4 regions of the Halobacillus sp. ABD4_316 genome follow, and region 3 is predicted to be linked to each of the others. Evidence: riboswitches for the same ligand, from Rfam matches in the RefSeq annotation. Region 3 holds a riboswitch; each other region holds the start of a gene.
The links. A riboswitch is a leader RNA that binds a small molecule or an ion and turns the genes downstream of it on or off. The one in region 3 is predicted to bind thiamine pyrophosphate.
Positions count from the first base shown of each region.

Region 1: linked by a shared signal. The riboswitch ahead of ACXAJH_RS11420 (acetylornithine deacetylase) and the one ahead of thiT (energy-coupled thiamine transporter ThiT) in region 3 are both predicted to bind thiamine pyrophosphate.
Region 2: linked by a shared signal. The riboswitch ahead of tenA (thiaminase II) and the one ahead of thiT (energy-coupled thiamine transporter ThiT) in region 3 are both predicted to bind thiamine pyrophosphate.
Region 4: linked by a shared signal. The riboswitch ahead of thiW (energy coupling factor transporter S component ThiW) and the one ahead of thiT (energy-coupled thiamine transporter ThiT) in region 3 are both predicted to bind thiamine pyrophosphate.

Region 1 covers NZ_JBSWZA010000002.1:912,175-915,676, forward strand. Annotated here, with positions in the region: gene ACXAJH_RS11405 (hypothetical protein) at 196-612, shown strand; gene ACXAJH_RS11410 (hypothetical protein) at 822-1,247, shown strand; gene ACXAJH_RS11415 (GNAT family N-acetyltransferase) at 1,203-1,697, opposite strand; TPP riboswitch at 1,801-1,907, shown strand; gene ACXAJH_RS11420 (acetylornithine deacetylase) at 1,987-3,273, shown strand; gene tenA (thiaminase II) at 3,273-3,502, shown strand, end outside.
Region 2 covers NZ_JBSWZA010000001.1:84,170-87,671, forward strand. Annotated here, with positions in the region: gene ACXAJH_RS00515 (2-thiouracil desulfurase family protein) at 1-246, shown strand, start outside; gene ACXAJH_RS00520 (hypothetical protein) at 517-750, opposite strand; gene ACXAJH_RS00525 (hypothetical protein) at 801-1,049, opposite strand; gene ACXAJH_RS00530 (hypothetical protein) at 1,142-1,303, shown strand; gene ACXAJH_RS00535 (NUDIX domain-containing protein) at 1,421-1,861, shown strand; TPP riboswitch at 1,906-2,013, shown strand; gene tenA (thiaminase II) at 2,123-2,818, shown strand; gene tenI (thiazole tautomerase TenI) at 2,815-3,414, shown strand; gene thiO (glycine oxidase ThiO) at 3,419-3,502, shown strand, end outside.
Region 3 covers NZ_JBSWZA010000005.1:169,010-172,511, reverse strand. Annotated here, with positions in the region: gene ACXAJH_RS17750 (phospholipase D family protein) at 1-569, opposite strand, end outside; gene thiT (energy-coupled thiamine transporter ThiT) at 670-1,236, opposite strand; TPP riboswitch at 1,324-1,422, opposite strand; gene ACXAJH_RS17740 (alpha/beta hydrolase) at 1,504-2,250, opposite strand; gene ACXAJH_RS17735 (SDR family oxidoreductase) at 2,228-3,112, opposite strand; partial or broken gene yfkAB (radical SAM/CxCxxxxC motif protein YfkAB) at 3,312-3,502, shown strand, end outside.
Region 4 covers NZ_JBSWZA010000002.1:289,925-293,426, reverse strand. Annotated here, with positions in the region: gene thiM (hydroxyethylthiazole kinase) at 1-760, opposite strand, end outside; gene thiD (bifunctional hydroxymethylpyrimidine kinase/phosphomethylpyrimidine kinase) at 757-1,560, opposite strand; gene thiW (energy coupling factor transporter S component ThiW) at 1,607-2,095, opposite strand; TPP riboswitch at 2,175-2,284, opposite strand; gene ACXAJH_RS08550 (PucR family transcriptional regulator) at 2,373-3,502, opposite strand, start outside.

The sequences.
Region 1 (3,502 bases), on a different contig from region 3:
TTTCCCTCCATCTTCATTCACTGGTCGTTCGATAAAAATCTATTAGTGCTATTAAAATACAATAATTCCGATAAGTCAACTATGTTATATAAGCTGATCCATTCGATCAACGCTTTCCTTCCATGTGAAATGGATTTTTCAAGGGCCATCCAGGAATGCTAGAATAGCAGAGAAAGTGTAAAAGGGGGCTTGCTATTGAAGGGAATCCTATTGGTGCTTTTATCTGTTTTAATCCTGACAGCGTGTCAAAGTGAAAGGGAATGGTCCTTCTCTGAAATTGGGAAAAAGGATCTTCCAGGGGACGCGTTGTCCTATTTTCAAACGGTAAAAAATAGACATGGAAATTATATGTTCCAAGACGGAGATCAGAATACGGTGTATATCTATTTGAACGGAACAAAACAGGGCGAAGGGGCGGAATATTATACATCCTTCGAGGTCCGGGCAGAAGAAGATACGCTGAACCTGTTATACAAGACAGAGGCCGGCGCTGGTGATTCGGTTAAATCCGAACGCTTCTACAGAGTCGACGGTTATCAAAGTTATGAGATCCTGAGGATTTATGAAAACGGAAAAGAAGCCGCCTTTGAGACCATATCTCTGGGTGGATAATTTTCTCTATCCCTATAGAAAAAGGACTCTCCTCCTCTCATTGCCTTACCCTGATCCATAGGCGTCGCCAACGCCTATACTGCAATCTGGTCATGTGGTGAGGTCTTGAGGAAGTTAAAGCCTGCGGGAACAGAACAGACCCACCCAAAACCGGAACCTGCGCTTCTTTTACCTACATAAATAAAACAACATGAAAGTGAGCTTGTACGATGCGGAAAATTCTTGCTGCCTTAATCAGCAGTTTTGTAACAGCTTTATTGGTTTCTATTTATCTCACATCGGATTACAGCAATCTGGTCGGAAACTTATATTTTAATTTAGTCAACATCTATTTGGGGCATGCTGTGTTTGCCCTCCCCCTGTCTTTCATAGCCGATCGTTTAAGCAGGCAGCTGTCGTTGGGACGCTTTTTTATTGAGTGGGGCCTGTATCTTTTAATTGGACCACTTCTAGCTGTGTTATTGGCTGTCTTTACGATGTTCTTAAGCTTGTATCTCATACCGATCAGTTTCATTTTTCCAATCACCTACACGCTCGTTAAAAAAATCCCTGCTGCTTCCCTAAAGAAGAGTCTGACAGCGGCTGTCCTCTTATCCGTTACGGTGATCACGGTTATGTATTACAGTATCCGTTAGTTTCAGGGTCATAAATAAGCTGTTTGGGTCTTCCTTGTAGCCGGCGAAAGGACCACAGAAAACAAACCCGAAGTTCTTATACAGCTGGACAGCCGGATGGAACGCCTCTTGAGACCCGGTTTCAATAAAGAGCTGTGTATACCCTCGGGCGCTGGATTCATTTATGATGTGTTGGAGCAATCTGTGGGCGACGCCTCGTCTTAAATGGGAAGAGGCCGTTCTCATCGACTTGATTTCTCCGTGCGCCGGATGGAGTTCTTTCAACGCTCCCATTCCTGCCAGCTCTCCCTTTTCCCAGGCTGTCCAAAAGGTCACGCCGGGCTGTTTTAATTTTTCTATATCCAATGCGTGGATGCTTTCTGGCGGGGAGTGCAGGGTCATATTGAAAAGGTGTTCCTTTATGAATGCTTGTACTTCATCGCTTGTTAAATCATCGTTTTTGATGTCCATCCATGGCCCCCTGTTTTATACGTCCTCCATCTACATTTCGCGTTTAAACGGGACTTGTCCTTTCCGGCCCCCTGTGTTGTAATGAAAATAACAGTTTTATAGCATGTTTCACTAGGGGAGCCCTGTTGACCGGGCTGAGAAAAGCAGAAGCTTTGACCCTTACAACCTGATCTGGCTCATACCAGCGGAGGGAAGTGAAGCGGTCGATGATTGATCTTTTCTTACATGATGATCAAGCCCGCTCCTTCTCTCGAAGGGGCGGGCTTTTTATATGGAAGGAGAGAGTACGATGATTCAGTTAGAGGAATTGCTGCAGAGAGTAGAGGAAAAGGAAGAGCAGATGCACCAGCTTCTGGGGGACTTGGTCGCCTTTCCGACGTTAAGCCCTCCAGCCCGAAATGCGTCGGAAGCACAACAGTACATAGAAAAGTATTTAAGCCGGATGGATTTTGAAATAGACACGTGGGAACTGTACCCCGGCGATCCGATTGTCGTCGGAACGAAAAAAGGAACCGACCGGGAACACAGCAGAAGTCTCATCTTAAACGGTCATATTGATGTGGCCGCTCTGGATGACGGCGAAAAGTGGGAGCATGATCCTTTCACGCTCACGATTCAAGGCGACCGGCTTTATGGCCGAGGGACAGCGGATATGAAAGGTGGAATGGCCGCAGTTCTATTTGCACTCAAGCTTCTTCATGAAGCGGGCATTCAACCAGCCGGCGACCTTCATGTGCAGTCCGTCGTCGGTGAAGAGGTCGGAGAAGCAGGAACAAAATCCTGTGGAGAAAGAGGGTATTATGCCGATTTAGCCATCGTATCCGATACAAGTAACTGCGCCATTCAAGGGCAGGGGGGCGTTATTACCGGATGGATAATGGTTGAAAGCCCGGAAACCTTCCACGATGCGGAACGCCGTTCGCTCATTCACGCCGGTGGAGGAAGATACGGAGCGGGGGCGATTGAAAAAATGATGAAAATCATCCAGTCGCTGCAGGAATTGGAGCAGCACTGGGCGGTGACGAAATCGAGTCCAGGCTTTCCACCTGGATCGACGACAATCAATCCGGCTGTCATTGAAGGTGGAAGGCATGCCGCTTTTATCGCCGACCGCTGTGCTTTATGGATTACCGTGCACTATTATCCAGAAGAGCATTATGAAGATGTGATCGAAGAAATTGAAGCACATGTCCGTGCTGCCGCTCAGGCCGATCCATGGCTGAAAAACCATGCCCCTCAATTCAAATGGGGAGGAACGTCCATGATCGAGGAGCGCGGAGAAATCTTCCCCGCCTTTTCTGTCGATCCTGCCCATCCAGGGGTACAGCAGCTTCAACAGGCCCATAAAATCATCCATGGTACGCCGGCGGAAATGTCCATGTCTCCGACTGTGACGGATGGAGGATGGCTCTCAGAAGCAGGCATCCCGACCATTCTCTACGGTCCCGGCACGCTGGATCAGGCGCATGCGGTGAATGAGTCGCTGGACCGGGGACAGCTGTTGGATTATACGAAAACAATGATGGCTTTTTTATACAATTGGTTTCAACAAGCAGATGACAAGGAGGAAGCGTAATGTTTACAGGCCGTTTATACGAAAGTGCCCGTCCGATTTGGGAGGCCTACCTCGATCATCCATTCGTCAAAGGGATTGGGGACGGCACGCTCGAGCTTGAGAAATTCCAATTTTTCATGCGCCAGGATTATTTGTACTTGATTGATTACTGCCGCGTGTTTGCTCTTGGTTCCGTTAAGGCGAAAAGCCTGGATACGATGACGATGTTCTCTGAACTGCTTCATTCCAC
Region 2 (3,502 bases), on a different contig from region 3:
AAGACAGGAACCGATGTAACAGAGACGTACATAAGAGGGGCATATTTGACGTTGGAAACGGTAAGAGATCTGCAGATTGATACGGTAGTGTTGAAGGAGGGAAGCCCGTCCTGCGGCAGTACCCTCGTCTATGACGGCACGTTCAGCGGGAGACAGGTTACTGGAAAAGGGGTCACGGCGGCCCTGCTTGAACGGAACGGCATACAGGTGATGAGTGAAATTGATTTTATCCATACGTTGGTGTAAAGAGCCCCTCTCCAGGGGCTCTCCTCATGTAGAAAAGCTTTTCTCCTCGAGGGGGGGACTGCGATTGTCACGCTCCGCCTATCGGTGGATGCCCGCCGCGGGCACGGCCTCAGCTGACTTGGGCACGAAAACCACCTGCCCAAGTGGATCTTCACCTTATGCTTTTCCACAGGCGTCACCATCGAACACTCCACGTCGCCTTCCCTTATGCGATCTAGGATGTTTAAGTCGCGTTTGCAGGAATAGGGATCTCATCTAAAGGGACTCTTATTATTGGATGAATCCGGCTATGGAAGTAAACAGACAGAAAACAGAGACCGCATAATAAATGGAGGCACGCTTTTTGGTTGTTTCTTTTTGTTCTTCAAGGCCAAGGATAACCATAAGAATGGCAAAACCTGCGAGAGTGAAAGACAAAAGGTCTCCTGATTTATCTGTCCATAATCCGTAGCCGGACAAAAGGATGATTATGACTGATAAGAGGATTCGAATCTTTTTTAACATATGTATCCGCTCCTTATAAGTGGATGGTTCTCTTTAACTGCTGCCTTCCCTTAGAGGACATAAAACAACAAGACAAGACTGACAGCGGTAAAGCCGAAGTTTAAAATGGCATGCTTATTTTGGCGGATCAAGTGATACCTCCAGGCGTCCAGTCCGCTTTTCACTGTCCAGAACAGGATAAGAAAGAGGGATCCCGTGTAGGTGTTGGATGGATTGACATCCAACAGAAACCATCCGGCAGTGATCAAAAGCGCAGCGGGAAGGATGTTCCACGCAGAAAGGACTTTCAGTTGTGTCATTGTTTTCCTCCTCTCCGAGCCATATTTTACCTGAGATGAGCATAAAAAAACACCCGTCCTGAAAAGGGCGGGTGTTTTTAGAATGAAATGACTTGACTTGTCCTTCCCTGCAGAGGACCATTATCGTGGATATCCAGCGCTTTGGTAAGGTGGAAGAAGGAGCAGGTGTCGTTGTCTACCTCGCTTCCCTGAAGGCTTCTGCCATTGATGGAGCGATGCAGAAAGTCAAAGACGTTATTATCCGTTCTGTGTAACGGTTTATAATAAAGAGACACTATGAATATGCTCAATAGTCTTTTCTTCATGAGGGGGAGGAAATTGAAGCGGTGTGTCGAATTTGGTAAGGATTGGTTAAAAAAGGAGGTTTGTATATGTCGTATTCTTATATCATAAACGTAGAAGCGGCCATTATGAAAGAGGACCATATTCTACTTATTCAAAGGTCACCGGAAGAGGAGCACGCGGGAGGATTGTATTCGCTGCCTGGAGGGAAAATGGAGTTCAGTCCGGATTCCCTTGATGTGCTGGAAGATAACGTCCGCCGTGAAATTAAAGAGGAGATCGGCCTCACTTTGGATGGGGACCTTACCTATGTACACAGCAATACTTTTTTAATCGGGGATATCCAGGTTCTGAATATCGTGTTTTTGACTACGGATTTCACAGGAGAGCCCTATATAAAGAGTCCGGAAGAAGTGGCGGACATGGTCTGGGTCGAGCCGGGTCTAAACGAGAGTCCCGTCCCGATTCCTCCATGGACCGCCAACAGTATCCAGAAAGCCGTGGAACGGCAGTCGAAAATCTGTTTTTGACAAAAAATTCTAACGTGTTACGATGAAAGGGAATTGAATAACGAGCGATCCACTAGGGGTGCCTTCTCAAAGGCTGAGATTAAAGTGATGCTTTAAGACTCTTGGAACCTGATCTGGTTTATACCAGCGTAGGGAAGTGGCCGATACCTATACATGTCTATGAAAATAAATGTATATCAGCCACTTTTCCTATGCCGGGGAAAGTGGCTTTTTTAGTGGGAAAAATCAGTGGCGGATCGTTCAACAAAGGAGAGAGTGGATATGACATTTTCAGAAGAAATCAGAAAGGCCGTGGATGAGATTTGGGAGGGAAGTTTTCACCATCCTTTTGTCACAGGGATTGGAGAGGGAACGCTTCCTCTCGAAAAGTTCCGTTATTATGTGCTTCAGGATTCGTATTACTTGTCTCATTTTGCCCGTGTCCAGTCACTGGGAGCTGCAAAGTCTGAAGATATGGCTGTCATGGCCAATATGGCGTCTCATGCTCAAAGTACGTATGAAGCTGAGCTTGGGCTTCATGAGAATTTTTTGAAGCAGCTCGGCATTACGCAGGAAGAGCGGGAGCAGTTCAAACCGTCACCAACGGCCTATGCGTATGCGTCCCATATGTACAGAGGAGCGTATAACGGGGACTTAGGGGATGTGATTGCGACGATTCTTCCGTGCTACTGGCTGTATTATGAAGTCGGCGAACATTTGAAAGAATCGTCACCGGAAGAACCGGTCTATCAGGAATGGATTGCGGCTTACGGAGGGGATTGGTTCCGGACGCTTGTAGAAGAGCAGATCGAGCGCCTTGATGAACTGGCTGAAGCGAAAACAGATGCCGGCAGATCCCGGATGAAGGAATTGTTTATCATCAGCAGTCAGTATGAATATATGTTCTGGGAAATGGCTTACCGTATGGAGGAATGGCCGTTTGATTTAAAACAGTCGATCGCAGCCGGACGTGAATGAAACTGCACGTCATTTCCACAGGGCGGCAGTCCAGGGAGGAACTGTGCACAAGGGTGGCTGCGATTGAACCGATGATTGATTTCTTCCATCTTCGTGAAAAGCAGTGGTCCGCAAGTGAAGTGGCGGATACTGTAGATGCTTTGACAGACCTTGGGTTTCCAACCGAAAAGCTCGTCATCAATGACAGGGTGGATGTAGCCGTGGCAAAAGCAGTGCCTCACGTGCAGCTGGCCGGACACAGTCTTCCGGTCGAAGAGGTTAAGCGGGCTTTTCCTTTTTTAAACGCCGGGTGTTCGGTCCATTCTGTAGAAGAAGCTGTCACTGCAGAAAAACGGGGAGCAGATTTTATTTTGTTCGGACATGTCTTTGAGACAGCATCCAAGCCTGGATCGGCGGGACGCGGGCTCGAGGCTCTGCAGAGGGTCACACAGGCAGTCTCGCTGCCTGTCACCGCGATAGGGGGATTGACACCGGAAAATGTCAGCCGTCTTCAGCCCTTTGGAGCGTCGGGAGCGGCTGTACTATCCGGCATTCTATTAGCAGACGATGCGGAAAAGGCGGTCCGCCGTTATCAATACCGACTGGGAAGGAGATGAAGGGATGTTTTATGACGCAATTGTTGTGGGTGGTGGAGTGATTGGGAATTCTATTGCGTATCAGCTGGTTAAGCGGCAGAAAAAAGTC
Region 3 (3,502 bases):
CACCCTTCTCCTCCGTTACCCATCCAGGAAAACATCAGACGCCACGCACTCGAGTATAACGGATTGGAATCTCTCAGTTTGTCCAGATTGGTTAAGACGACGTTCACCCCGCCATCTTCCAGGCGGCGGATTGTTTCCGATTCATAGGAGCCGTAAATGGTATTGATTTGGTCGGTAATAAACACGACTTCAAGCTCAGGCACTTCTTCTTTTCTTTCTAATACAGCGTCCACGAGACGACTGCTGATTTCGGGAAATTCATTTTTCCCGTTCGTGTAGCCGTTGAAAAGAAACATATCAGCGACAATAAAATCATCCGCTTCCCCTATAGTGGCATACATCTCCTCAAAAACCTGAAGATCATGAACCGTATCCCCCTCTTGATTCTCATAGGAGAGGTCACGGAAAAACTCGATATCCTCCATCTGATGGACACCGCCCTCGTAGGAAACGCCTTCCGGGAGCGCTTTCCATGAGGTATGATAGGCAATCATGACCGAAAGGATCAGCACGATCAAAAGCAGCAGCCAGACCCATTTCTTCTTTAATAACCCCTTTATTTTTTTCATTCTTATCCCCCCTGGTCTCTGCCTGTCTTTTCACTACCCGGGGGTGTTTCAAACATGGAAAAAAAAGCCTTCTACCGCAGGGGCAGAAGACTTTTCTCATTTAATGAAGCAGCAGCTTTGGACGCTGTATGAACAAAAGGCTGATTACGATGGCGCTTAAGATAAACGCAGGCAGCATGTATCCGCCATTATAAACGAGGGAGTACAGCCAGACCGGCTGTCCTTCCGGCGCAAACTCACCGTAAAAGATGATCCCTGCTGCGAAGTGACCGAAGAAGCGGAGTACACTGCCGATAAAGCACCCCGCGATGATCCACCCGACGAGAGCTTTCGTTTCCTTGGAGCGGATCGCATTCCAAAGCGGTTTGGCCACGATTCCTGCCGCACCGATCACCGCAAACGCCACAATGTAGTCCAACAGCGTCTGCAAAGGGGTGATGATATAGGCACCGGTCAAAATCTGATAGATGCCGAGCAGCAGTCCAGTAGCCGCGCCTCCCTTCACGCCCCAGCGGAAGGCCATAATGAAGACCGGCACCATTGCAAACGAAACGGAACCGCCCTGGGCCCATAATTTAAATGATAAAAACGGAAGGATATCCAGTAGTAGTGCTAATGCGGAAAAGATCGCAATTTCTACTAAAAATAGGACTCTGCGGTTTCTCATTCCAGCATTCCTCCTTTAAAAAAAGACACAAAAAAAGCAATGCAGACAGGGACGCTTCCTGATGGAGGGATCCCGAATGCATTGCACCATCAAAAAAGCCGCCATCCCTGCGCCAGTACTAACTGACAGGTTCGAAGGGTCTGAACGAGGTTCACTCTCAGCCGCTAGGCTCCCCTTGTAGGCTTTGTACCGATTACTCTTCTTGCTATGCTTCTATTATATCAAACTTCTCTCCGATGACAAAACTTATTTCCCGGGCAATGGAGTCTATTTTGTATTCGTATACATCTGGAAGAATTCCAGACTGCGCTCGACAATCAAATCCTGGTCATGATCCAGTGTTGCGACATGGTAGCTGTTTTCCAAATGGACAAGCTCCTTGTGCTCCGAAAAGACCGAATCAAAGATCACTTCTGAATTATTGGGCGAGACGACGTGATCCTCATCCGAGACGAAAATCAGAATCGGGCAGTGAATCGTATCAAGCCGCTTTTTCACATGATCCATTAAGACCGTGATTTCGGTAATGGATTTGACCGGTGTTTTGTCGTAGGCCAGTTCATCCTGGCCGGGGTCTTTAATATCGGAGCCGATGGCATCAAGAAAACGTTCGTCTGTCGCCGCACTCTCCTCCATCACCGGGATGTCGATTGCTGCATTGATCGGAATAACCCCCTGGATGTCCTTATGCTCACCGGCCATATAAAGGGCAAGCGTTCCTCCCATGGATAAACCGACGACGAATATAGAACTGCACCGTTCATTCAGCCATTGATAGGCGCTCTCCACTGATTCGATCCAGTCCTTATAGGACGTCGTCTCCATATCCTCCGGTGCTGTGCCGTGTCCTTTCAACCGTGGACAGTAAACGGTATAGCCTTCGCGTGCGTATGCTTCTGCGAGCGGACGCATGCTCTGGGTCGTCCCTGTGAACCCGTGGGAGACGAGTATCCCCACCTCATTGCCCTCGTATTTGATTTCCTCTGCCCCATCAAGAATGCTGTACTCGGCCATCTGGTTTTCCTCCTTTTGTTTTGGTGGAACCTAATATCCGTTTCAATACCGCCTTTTCGAGCCATGCCCATGGAAGAATCCTTTTCAAAAGCACGTTGGTACGGACGCCCGCTCCGACTGGATAACGCAGTTTTTTCAGCTTGTCTTTTTGGATCAGTCCTGTCATGAGGTCGGCGACGGAAGCCGGCTGGGCCCGTGACTCTTCGTTCAAGGCACTCCACAGTCCTTTTATGTAGGAAGCATACGGCGACGAAGGATTGTGTACTTCCTCTGGAAGCTTCATACCGGACGACCAGATATTCGTCTGAAAAGAGCCTGGTTCAATCAACGCGACATCAATGCCGAATGGCTGCAGTTCAAAGCGCAGGCTTTCAGAAAGTCCTTCCAGCGCATGCTTGGACGATACATACGCCGATAACCCCGGAAAACCGATCAATCCACTGACACTGCTGACATTTAGTATTTTTCCGGACCCTTGGCGCCTCATGACGGGCAGAACAGCCTTCGTGACGGCTATAACACCAAAGACGTTCGTATCGAACTGCCGGCGGTATTCCTCAAGTGGGACCTGTTCCAGGAACCCTCCTACCGCATAGCCCGCGTTGTTCACGAGCACATCCACCCGCTCCAGTTGTTCTGCTTTTTCCTTAAAACGTTCAATCGAGGTATCATCCGTGACATCCAGCTGCCACACTTCAATCTTCTGCTTCACGTCTTCCGTCAGGTCTGCGTTTTGGAAAACCGACGCTTTTTCCATATTCCGCATTGTTGCAATGACACGGAAGCCTTTCTCTGCACATTTCACAGCGGTCTGCTGTCCGAATCCGCTGGAGGATCCGGTAATCATAACGGTTGGCTGCATCGATGGTGTCCTCCTTTATCTATTCGTCTACCCTTTTCCTTTCGTTGTCACACGGGGAAACTCCTTTTTCGATATGCAGGCGTTTCCTGCTTCTTTTTCACGTTCGTCAAGAAGGAATGGTATAGTTCGAGCTTGAATAATGTTAGAATAGGAAAGGTTAAGACCGAATCAATTAAATAGAAAGGAAGTTTCATATTTTATGAGTACCAACATGAAGCTTCAGAAGCTTACACCTGAGTTTGACCCGTGGGAAGCCTACATGGACGTGAAGGAACACGGGCATATGACGTTATCCAATATTGAATTTACGACGACGACGCTGTGCAATATGCGCTGCGAGCACTGTGCGGTCGGATATACCCTGCAGCAGAGGGACCCCGAAGCGCTGCC
Region 4 (3,502 bases), on a different contig from region 3:
GGTCCGCCTCCTCTTCTGCTCCCAGAGCATCGATAAACGCAGGAACAAATGTCCCGGGTCCTGACACATGAGGGTGAGAAGCGGCCTGTTCTGCTGCTTTACCAAAATGATAGAGACCGGCCCGGACGTTTCCTGCGCGGTCTCCTTCAATGGCAAGAAACGCAGTGAGAACGGCACCTAGCAGACATCCGGATCCTGTGACTTTTGAAAGCCATTGGTGTCCTGTATCGTTTTTGAAGACTTCTCCTTCATACCCGATCACATCGGTTTTGCCTGTGCAGACAGCCATCGTCTGATAAAGTTCAGAAACTTTGAGAGCAATCTCATCGGTATTGGAGGCTTCTCCAGAGTCCACCCCTTTTGTTTCGACTTTCTCTCCAGCAAGGAAAGCCAGTTCTCCCGCATTGCCTTTGATCACATCGACATGAACCGTCGACAATATTTTCCTACAGGCCTCTTCCCTGTAGGAGGTGGCAGCGACTCCTACAGGATCCAGAACGACAGGGACGCCGGCTTCATTCGCCGCTTTTCCCGCCTCCAGCATCGCTTCCACCTGCTGCTCGTTCAATGTGCCGATATTCAACAGAAGGCCGTCTGCCAAACGAGCGACATCCCCGGCTTCCTGAACGGCATTCGACATAATCGGCGAAGCGCCGAGAGCAAGCAGGCCGTTGGCTGTATAATTCATGACGACTGCATTGGTAATGTTATGAATCAAAGGGCGTTCACTCCGCAGCTTCTGGATCAATGTTTGTGTCATGGATGAAAAACCTCCCTGCGTACAGCGAAATGATTGGTCGGGCCGTCCCCTTTACCAAGATCGAAAGAATGGCGAATAGCCTCTGTCACAAAATGCTTGCCCTTCTCTACCGCCTGCGCGAGCGGATATCCCTGGCTCATATAAGCGGCTATAGCAGCCGAGTACGTGCAGCCTGTGCCATGGGTATTCGCTGAATCAATCCGTTCTTCTTCGAAGGTGTGCAGCTCATATCCGTCATATAGAAAGTCGACCGCTTTCCCTTTTAAATGGCCGCCTTTTACAAGCGCAGCACCGGCTCCCAGCTGTTCTACAATTTCCACAGCTGCTTCCTTCATATCCTCTTCATGATGGATCCTTCGATTGAGAAGGGTTTCTGTTTCCGGAATATTGGGGGTGACAAGCGTCGATTCTGGTACAAGATGCCTTTTTAAATAGATCTGTTCTTCCTGCTCTACAAGCGGATCTCCACTTTGAGCAATCATGACAGGGTCCATAATATACGGAGCATCGATGGTCTGCATCCAGTCTTTAATGACCTGCATCATTTCCTTATTGGCAATCATCCCTGTCTTCACAGCGTGCACCGGCATATCATCACTTACCGCAAACAGCTGCTCACGGAGGAAGGAGTCAGGGAGATGATGCACATCTTTGACTCCTGTCGTATTTTGGGCGACAACCGAAGTCACCACACTCATACCATAGCTTTTCAATTCCTGGAATGTTTTCAAATCGGCCTGGATGCCGGCTCCTCCACTTGGATCCGTACCGGCAATTGTTAATACACATGCGGGTTTCATTGAACCACTTCCTTTCCTATCAATCATTCTTTTCAATTGGATTTCATCAGGACTGCGGGAGCGGGCTTTCCACCTTCACTCTTGATAAAAGGAACACAGCAATGACCGCTCCTGACAGACTACTCACTAGAAACGACGGAAGAAACGCAAAGACCGCTGCTGAGCTTCCCATGAACCAGCTGGCGAAGGGAACGGCGGCCAGAGCACCAATCACACCTGTGCCCAGCACTTCTCCTGCTGCTGCAGAAAGCTTCCGTGCATAAACCTTATAAAATACACCGGCAAAAAACGCCCCGAACATACCTCCGGGAAAAGCCAGAATCGTCCCGAGTCCCAGCAGAAAACGCAGCAGGCCGATGACAAAAGCGACCGCCACCGCTGGAATCGGACCGAGCATTACGGCTGCCATGACATTGACGGCGTGCTGGACAGGGTAGGCTTTGGCTGCTCCAGCGGGAAACGATAAAAACTGCGAGCCTAGTGTACCTACGGCCACAAGGACGGCCATGAATGTAAGAATTCTGGTTTTATTCATCAGTCAGCTCCTTCCTGGGAATAAAATAAAAAACCAGGTCCACCGGGGACCTGGTTTTGATAGAAGAAGTCGATCAATGACGATCATGTGACTACTTCCCTCCGCTGGTATTAACCAGATCAGGTACGTAAGAGTCAGAAAGCGTCCATGCTTTCCTCTCAGCCTCTTCAGGCTCCCCTAGTAGTTTTGAAATCTATTCACTTGCATCCATCATAACAAAACTGGTTGAATCTGTCATCATCTCCTGCCTCATGCAGCCAGGCAAAAAGACTTCCGTTCACTGCGGCCCGGGCTTCTCTACTTTTTTCAGGAGCCACAGCCGCACACTCAGCTCCAGTAAAAATAAATCATCCGCGTTCAACAAGGACAACCCCGTCAGCTGTTCAATATTCCTCAGCCGGTGCAGAAGGGACTGCCGGTGCAGATTCAGTGCCCTCGATGTCTGGCTGACATTGCTGTTGTACTTGTTATAAACCATAAATGTATGAAGAAGCTCCGCCTGCCTTTTCTGATCATAATCAATCAGGGGCTGGAGAGTATCCTGAACAATATCCTCGATTTCTTTTTTATGGGATAAGGCCATCAAAAGCCTGTTCATCCTTGTCTCCTTAAAGAATGTCCGGCCCCCGGCCTCGTTCTGCTGCTCTCCCATCTGCAGGGCTGTCCGCGCTTCCTCATAGCTGTGATGGAAGACTTGATACCCTTCTTTATGACACGAAATCCCCCATTGGATCGTGACACCAGCCAGCAGTTCGAACAAACGCCTTTCGACAAGGTCCAGAAATTGATTCGCTGCTTCCTCACTGCCTGCTTTATCCGCCTCCAGAAAGATGATGACTCTCTCTTCATCAAAGGTCGTCATCACCTGCCGTCCCACCATGTGCCCGGCATAAGCGGCCTCCTTCTGGATGTAATAGTTGCGGCTCTGTAGAGAAGAAGAAGAGGGAAGCTGTCCATCGTTTCCTACTGAACGGCTTGCCGGCCGATGGAACAGAACCTCTCCGACAAAGCAGACGTAAGGTTTCTCAAGATCATAGCCGAGAAGCCTGGCTTTCGACAACAGCTGCTTGTCCATGCGCTGCTCCTGCTTCGCCAGTTCCAAAAGAAAGTTATCCTTGAGACGGATTTCTGTCATTTCGATGGCATTTTCCTTCACGAAATAAAGGGCACAGGCGGTCAGCGTGTGCTCAAGAATCGTCATCATCTCTGTTGTTACCTCTTGGTCCTTTTCCGGCTGAAACAACAAATATCCCTGTTTCTTATAGTTGGATAGAATCGTAAGCTGATAACAGCATTCTTCACCGATTTGATAAGCTTCTATAAAATGTGTAAGCGGGTGCTCCACACGGAAAGGATGCTCAATTAAAGAAACAACCGCTTCTTTACGCCCGTTCAACGCTTCAATCA